One region of the Enterococcus montenegrensis genome, then DNA from elsewhere that is predicted to be linked to it. Evidence: a T-box and tRNA genes for the amino acid it is inferred to sense, from the RefSeq annotation. Region 1 holds a T-box; the other holds one or more tRNA genes.
What was found. The T-box of region 1 lies ahead of ileS (isoleucine--tRNA ligase). A T-box ahead of a tRNA ligase gene usually reads a tRNA of that ligase, here a tRNA-Ile.
Positions count from the first base shown of each region.

Region 2: it has a tRNA-Ile gene. The T-box ahead of ileS (isoleucine--tRNA ligase) is inferred to sense a tRNA for this amino acid. The anticodon was not compared.

Region 1 covers NZ_CP120467.1:1,873,200-1,876,564, forward strand. Annotated here, with positions in the region: gene ileS (isoleucine--tRNA ligase) at 1-1,949, opposite strand, end outside; T-box leader at 2,023-2,233, opposite strand; gene P3T75_RS09020 (DivIVA domain-containing protein) at 2,217-2,978, opposite strand; gene P3T75_RS09025 (YlmH family RNA-binding protein) at 2,997-3,365, opposite strand, start outside.
Region 2 covers NZ_CP120467.1:2,514,734-2,518,098, reverse strand. Annotated here, with positions in the region: tRNA gene P3T75_RS12170 (tRNA-Leu) at 1-10, shown strand, start outside; tRNA gene P3T75_RS12165 (tRNA-Arg) at 21-94, shown strand; tRNA gene P3T75_RS12160 (tRNA-Pro) at 109-182, shown strand; tRNA gene P3T75_RS12155 (tRNA-Ala) at 197-269, shown strand; tRNA gene P3T75_RS12150 (tRNA-Met) at 303-376, shown strand; tRNA gene P3T75_RS12145 (tRNA-Ile) at 390-463, shown strand; tRNA gene P3T75_RS12140 (tRNA-Ser) at 492-581, shown strand; tRNA gene P3T75_RS12135 (tRNA-Met) at 630-703, shown strand; tRNA gene P3T75_RS12130 (tRNA-Asp) at 722-797, shown strand; tRNA gene P3T75_RS12125 (tRNA-Gly) at 799-869, shown strand; tRNA gene P3T75_RS12120 (tRNA-Ile) at 886-959, shown strand; tRNA gene P3T75_RS12115 (tRNA-Ser) at 988-1,075, shown strand; tRNA gene P3T75_RS12110 (tRNA-Glu) at 1,084-1,155, shown strand; tRNA gene P3T75_RS12105 (tRNA-Ser) at 1,169-1,258, shown strand; tRNA gene P3T75_RS12100 (tRNA-Met) at 1,307-1,380, shown strand; tRNA gene P3T75_RS12095 (tRNA-Asp) at 1,398-1,470, shown strand; tRNA gene P3T75_RS12090 (tRNA-Phe) at 1,475-1,547, shown strand; tRNA gene P3T75_RS12085 (tRNA-Ile) at 1,594-1,667, shown strand; tRNA gene P3T75_RS12080 (tRNA-Glu) at 1,677-1,748, shown strand; SMK box riboswitch at 1,841-1,917, shown strand; gene metK (methionine adenosyltransferase) at 1,915-3,105, shown strand; gene P3T75_RS12070 (MDR family MFS transporter) at 3,265-3,365, shown strand, end outside.

The DNA.
Region 1 (3,365 bases):
ATCGTGTTACGGATTTTACGGTAAACTTCTGAAACTTGATTCAAAATATCCATTGAAACCCGTACATCAGCTTCATAATCCACACTTGCTACCCACAGGCGTAAAATATCTGCGCCCATTTGATTGATAACTTTTTCAGGAGCGATGGTATTGCCTAAAGATTTACTCATCTTCCGACCTTCGCCATCTAACGTGAAGCCTTGTGATAAGACCGCTTTATAAGGTGCCACCCCATTGATGGCAACACTGGTAGTGATACTTGAGTTAAACCAGCCACGGTATTGGTCAGAGCCTTCCAAATACATATCCGCAGGAAAGCTTAATTCGGGACGTTGACGTAAGACTGCTTCATGGGATGAACCTGAGTCAAACCAAACATCCATAATATCATTTTCTTTCGTAAATTCTCCGTTTGGTGAACCAGGATGTGTAAAGCCTGCAGGTAATAATTCCTTGGCTTCTTTTTCAAACCAGATATTTGAACCATGAGCGGCAAATAATTCAGCAACATGTTCAATTGTTTCCGGTGTGATGATTGCTTCCCCATTTTCCGCATAAAAAATTGGCAATGGTACACCCCATGCTCGTTGACGGGAAATCACCCAATCACCACGGTCACGAATCATGTTGTAAAGACGTGTTTTTCCCCAAGGAATAATCCAATCCACTTTTTCGATTTCAGTTAAAATATCGCTTCTAAATTTATCAATTGAAGCAAACCATTGTGGTGTTGCGCGATAAATAACTGGTTTTTTTGTTCGCCAGTCATGAGGATAGCTATGGGTAAAGAAGTCTAGTTTTAATAATGCACCTTTATCTTCTAATAACTTGGTAACTTCTGGGTTTGCTTTGTCGTAAAACATCCCTTCAAAACCAGGTGCTTCAGCCGTAAACATACCACGGTTATCAACTGGTGATAAAACTTCTAGTCCGTATTTTTTACCAACGATGTAGTCATCTTCACCATGTCCTGGAGCAGTGTGAACTAAACCAGTTCCGGCATCTAGCGTAACATGATCTCCACACATTACAAGTGAGGTCCGATCGTAAAATGGATGTTTTGCCGTCATATACTCCATTGCTGTACCTGGAAATTCCTGTAAAACTTTGACATTTTCCCAACCAATTTGATCTTTAACGGTATCTAATAGGTCTTTGGCAACGACATATTTTTTTCCATCGGCTTCAATTTGTACGTAAGTATAGGTTGGATTAACAGAAATACCAAGATTTGCTGGTAAGGTCCAAGGGGTTGTTGTCCAAATTACAAATGAAGTGTCCGTATCTAGCAAATCTTTGCCATCTACTACTTTAAAGGCAACATAAATTGATGGTGATTTCACATCTTTATATTCAATTTCGGCTTCAGCTAAAGAAGATTCACTTGATGGTGACCAGTAAATTGGTTTTAAACCTTTATAGATATAGCCTTTTTCTGCCATTTTACCAAAAACGCGAATTTCGGCTGCTTCATAGGCTGGGTCTAAGGTAACATAGGGGTTATCCCAATCACCAGCAACACCTAGTCGTTTGAAGTCATTACGTTGTTTATCAACTTGTGACATCGCATATTCCCGACATTTTTCCCGGTACTCTGCCATTGTCATTTCTTTACGTTTAATCCCTTTATTGGTTAAAACTTGTTCGATTGGTAAACCATGTGTATCCCAACCAGGAACATATGGCGCCCGAAAACCAGACATTGATTTGAAGCGGACGATAATATCTTTACTAATTTTATTTAATGAATGACCAATATGAATATTCCCATTGGCATATGGCGGACCGTCGTGTAAAACAAAAGAAGGTTTGCCTTCGTTTAATTTTTGGCGTTGCCCATACAAGTCAGCTTCTTCCCAATTTTTTTGCCATTCTTTTTCCCGGTTTGGCAAATTGCCTCGCATTGGAAAACCGGTTTTACCTAGATGTAATGTTTCTTTCATCTTCATGAATATCCGCTCCTGTCCTTTATTTTTACAGTTAGCAACTGTGAAAAAGTGTATAAAAAAACGCTCATCCCCAAAAAGGGACGAACGTTGTCGTGGTACCACCCAAATTTGTACAAAACTGTACTTCTTTGTGATTGTTAACGTGAATCACACGTCAATGTTTACTTCATTCAACATTAAAACCAATAGAGGATCTTTTTTTTAGTAGGGTTCATCGGTCTTTCACTGTCACCGACTCGCTTTAGAAATGCTAAAAACTTTTCTGTTCTATTTTTGGTCTTTTTCTTCAATTTTATTTAATAATTCTTTGGCATCATCTAATGTGTTGACCGCAGGAATTTCTTGACTTGGTGTAATGATTTTTTCACTAGCTTCTACGATATCGACTTGATTTTCAGTCATATCACTGTTTGAGTTTACTTCATCTGGATTTTCTTTGTCAAGTTCTTTTTCCATTAGTTGTTGGAAAGCTTCGTGGCCATCTTGAACGTAGCTTGCAAATGGCTTCAAAATTTCATCCCATTCTGGACTTTTCACTTGTTCTAATTGAGATTGCAACATTAATGTTAAGTTTTGGTGGAAAACGCGTGTTTTGGTTTTCAAATCATTGGTTTCTGTTGCAAGTTGACGCGCACTTTCGCTAGCATCATTTAAAATTTCTTTAGCTTTTTGTTCTGCAGCGGTGGTTAATTCATGAGCGTGTTTTTCAGCACTTGAAACTAACTCATCGGCACGATTTTGCGCTGAGGTAACAATTACTTCAGATTCTTTGCTGGCACTCGTTTTTACTTTATCAGCAGTATCTTGGGCTACAATGATGGACTGGTTTAAGGCGTCTTTTAATTCATTGAAATATTCCAGTTTTTCTTCTGCATGTTTTAAAGCTTTTTCCATTTCACGATTCTTTTGAAGTAATTCTTCATAATCACGACCAACTAAATCCAAGAAGTCGTCTACTTCATCTTGATTATATCCCCGCATTTTTACTGCGAAGGTCTTATTATTAATGTCTAATGGAGTTAATGCCATTTTTTCTACCACCTTTACTTATTTTCTTAAAACACCTAATGTTAAGCGTATTTTATCTTTTTTAGTTTTACCTTCAATTCCTTGTAGCTGAATACGACCAAAGCCCCGTACTGAAATAATGTCTAGTAAATCTAACATAAAATCTGGTCGCAGCGTTTCTGTCCAGTTGACTTTGATTTTCCCGTTTTCCACCAATTGTTTGGCCCGCTGGCGGGAAATGTTGAAAACAGTAGAGATTACTGTGTCTAAACGTAAAGAAGAAACCGTAGTTTTTTCTTCTTCCCAACTGTCTTTGGGTTTTAAAATCTCTGTATAACGTACTTCTTCTAGGCGAGTTGTTACATTACCGACTTTAGTAAGTTGTAAGGCAACAAAACTAGCAACTTC
Region 2 (3,365 bases), 640 kb from region 1:
GTCCTCGGCATTAGAAAGATGCGCCCATAGCTCAACTGGATAGAGTGTTTGACTACGGATCAAAAGGTTAGGGGTTCGACTCCTCTTGGGCGCGTAGTAATAATTTAACGGGAAGTAGCTCAGCTTGGTAGAGCACTTGGTTTGGGACCAAGGGGTCGCAGGTTCGAATCCTGTCTTCCCGATTTAAAAGAAACAAGGGGCCTTAGCTCAGCTGGGAGAGCGCCTGCTTTGCACGCAGGAGGTCAGCGGTTCGATCCCGCTAGGCTCCATATCATTTTAATAGTAATAATAAAGTGATTATTCGCGGTGTAGCTCAGCTGGCTAGAGCGTCCGGTTCATACCCGGGAGGTCGGGGGTTCGATCCCCTCCGCCGCGATTTTTTAGAGCCTGGACCTTTAGCTCAGTTGGTTAGAGCAGACGGCTCATAACCGTCCGGTCGTAGGTTCGAGTCCTACAAGGTCCATCCGTGGCATTGTAGATTTGATTTTTTTGGAGGATTACCCAAGTCCGGCTGAAGGGAACGGTCTTGAAAACCGTCAGGCGGGTAAAACCGTGCAAGGGTTCGAATCCCTTATCCTCCTTTGCTACAATTCTATATTTATGTAGAGAGTTAGTAAAACTTATATTATCGCGGGATGGAGCAGTCTGGTAGCTCGTCGGGCTCATAACCCGAAGGTCGTAGGTTCAAATCCTGCTCCCGCAATTTTAAAAACTAAATCCTGGTCCCGTAGTGTAGTGGTTATCACGCCTGCCTGTCACGCAGGAGATCGCGGGTTCGAGTCCCGTCGGGACCGCCATGCGGGTGTAGTTTAGTGGTAAAACCACAGCCTTCCAAGCTGTTGTCGCGAGTTCGATTCTCGTCACCCGCTTTTAGTTTTTAAATATGGGCCTATAGCTCAGCTGGTTAGAGCGCACGCCTGATAAGCGTGAGGTCGATGGTTCGAGTCCATTTAGGCCCATTACAAAATCAAAACATTTTTGGTTTTTGGGGAAGTACTCAAGTGGCTGAAGAGGCGCCCCTGCTAAGGGTGTAGGTCGGGAAACCGGCGCGAGGGTTCAAATCCCTCCTTCTCCGTTCTAGCTGGCCCGTTGGTCAAGTGGTTAAGACACCGCCCTTTCACGGCGGTAACACGGGTTCGAATCCCGTACGGGTCATTTTTTTTTTTTTGGAGGATTACCCAAGTCCGGCTGAAGGGAACGGTCTTGAAAACCGTCAGGCGGGTAAAACCGTGCAAGGGTTCGAATCCCTTATCCTCCTTTGCTACAATTCTATATTTATGTAGAGAGTTAGTAAAACTTATATTATCGCGGGATGGAGCAGTCTGGTAGCTCGTCGGGCTCATAACCCGAAGGTCGTAGGTTCAAATCCTGCTCCCGCAATTATAAAACTAAACCCTGGTCCCGTAGTGTAGTGGTTATCACGCCTGCCTGTCACGCAGGAGATCGCGGGTTCGAGTCCCGTCGGGACCGTTTTGGCTCGGTAGCTCAGTTGGTAGAGCAATGGATTGAAGCTCCATGTGTCGGCAGTTCGATTCTGTCCCGCGCCATCTCTTTTTTAATGTATTTCATTGAAAAAGTTGTTTAGTTTTATATGGGCCTATAGCTCAGCTGGTTAGAGCGCACGCCTGATAAGCGTGAGGTCGATGGTTCGAGTCCATTTAGGCCCATTAATGATTGGTCCGTTGGTCAAGCGGTTAAGACACCGCCCTTTCACGGCGGTAACACGGGTTCGAATCCCGTACGGATCATGAGAAGATACGTCGTGTATCTTCTTTTTTTTGTTTTATTAGGAAATATAATAAAATAAGCGAGCTTTATCTGATTAAATCTGCTATACTACAAACGTTGCAAGTTCCCGAGAGGATTCGCACTGCGAAGATGCCTTGTAACCGAATATTATTAGGGGGAATCATCATGACAGAAAGACATTTATTTACTTCAGAATCTGTTTCTGAAGGACATCCAGATAAGGTGGCTGATCAAATCAGTGATGCAATCTTGGATGCAATTTTAGCGAAGGATCCAACTGCTCGTGTAGCATGTGAAACTTCAGTAACAACGGGTTTAGTTTTAGTGTTTGGTGAAATTTCGACATCGGCTTATGTAGATATTCAAAAAATCGTTCGAAATACGATTAAAGATATCGGCTATACGCGCGCTAAATTTGGCTTTGATGGGGATACAGTTGCTGTTTTAGTAGCAATTGATGAACAATCACCTGATATTGCACAAGGCGTAGATGCCGCTTTGGAAAGTCGCGATAATAAAGATGCGATGATTGATGAGATTGGAGCAGGCGACCAAGGTTTAATGTTTGGTTTTGCTTGTGATGAAACACCAGAATTAATGCCATTGCCAATTTCATTAAGTCATAAATTAGTTCGTCGTTTAGCAGAGCTACGTAAAAATGGTGAACTTAAATATTTACGTCCTGATGCAAAGTCGCAAGTGACGGTAGAATATGATGAAGCTGGTAAAGCTAAACGAATCGATACAGTCGTAATTAGCACACAGCACGATGATGCTGCTGACAACGCGACAATCCGTAAAGATGTGATTAAAAAAGTTATTGAACCAGTTATCCCAAGTGAATTATTAGATGAAGATACAAAATACTTTATCAATCCTACAGGACGCTTTGTAATTGGTGGGCCACAAGGAGATGCCGGGTTAACAGGTCGTAAAATTATTGTAGATACTTACGGGGGATATGCCCGTCATGGTGGCGGTGCTTTTTCTGGTAAAGATGCTACTAAAGTTGACCGTTCGGCTAGTTATGCTGCTCGTTATATTGCAAAAAATATTGTGGCGGCTAAACTTGCTAGCAAAGTTGAAGTACAATTGGCTTACGCAATCGGTGTAGCACAACCTGTTTCGATTTCAATTAATACTTTTGGAACTGGTACTGTCAGTGATGAAAAATTAATTGAAGCAATTCGTGAAAACTTTGATTTACGTCCAGCTGGCATTATTGAGATGTTGGACTTGCGTCGTCCGATTTATCGTCAGACAGCAGCTTATGGCCATTTTGGTCGGACTGATGTTGATTTACCATGGGAACACACGGATAAAGTAGACGCATTGCTAGCTAGTGTGAACGCATAATACTGATTGTTTACTTGATTTTTTTGGCCGCTATTGCTTAGGTGATAGCGGCTTTTCTTTGAGGAAAATAGCTTTTAAAAAAGAGATACGAAAATTTAAATGCAATTTTTTGCTAGTTGTTGTAAAAAGAGAGTTTAAGTTTAGTTGAGGAGGTTAAAAATGAAAAAAGAAACAAATGTTACGCTAGTTACGGTTGCTGTTTTTGTGGCAACATTTATGACAGCGGTGGAAGGAACAATCGTAACGACGGCTATGCCAAC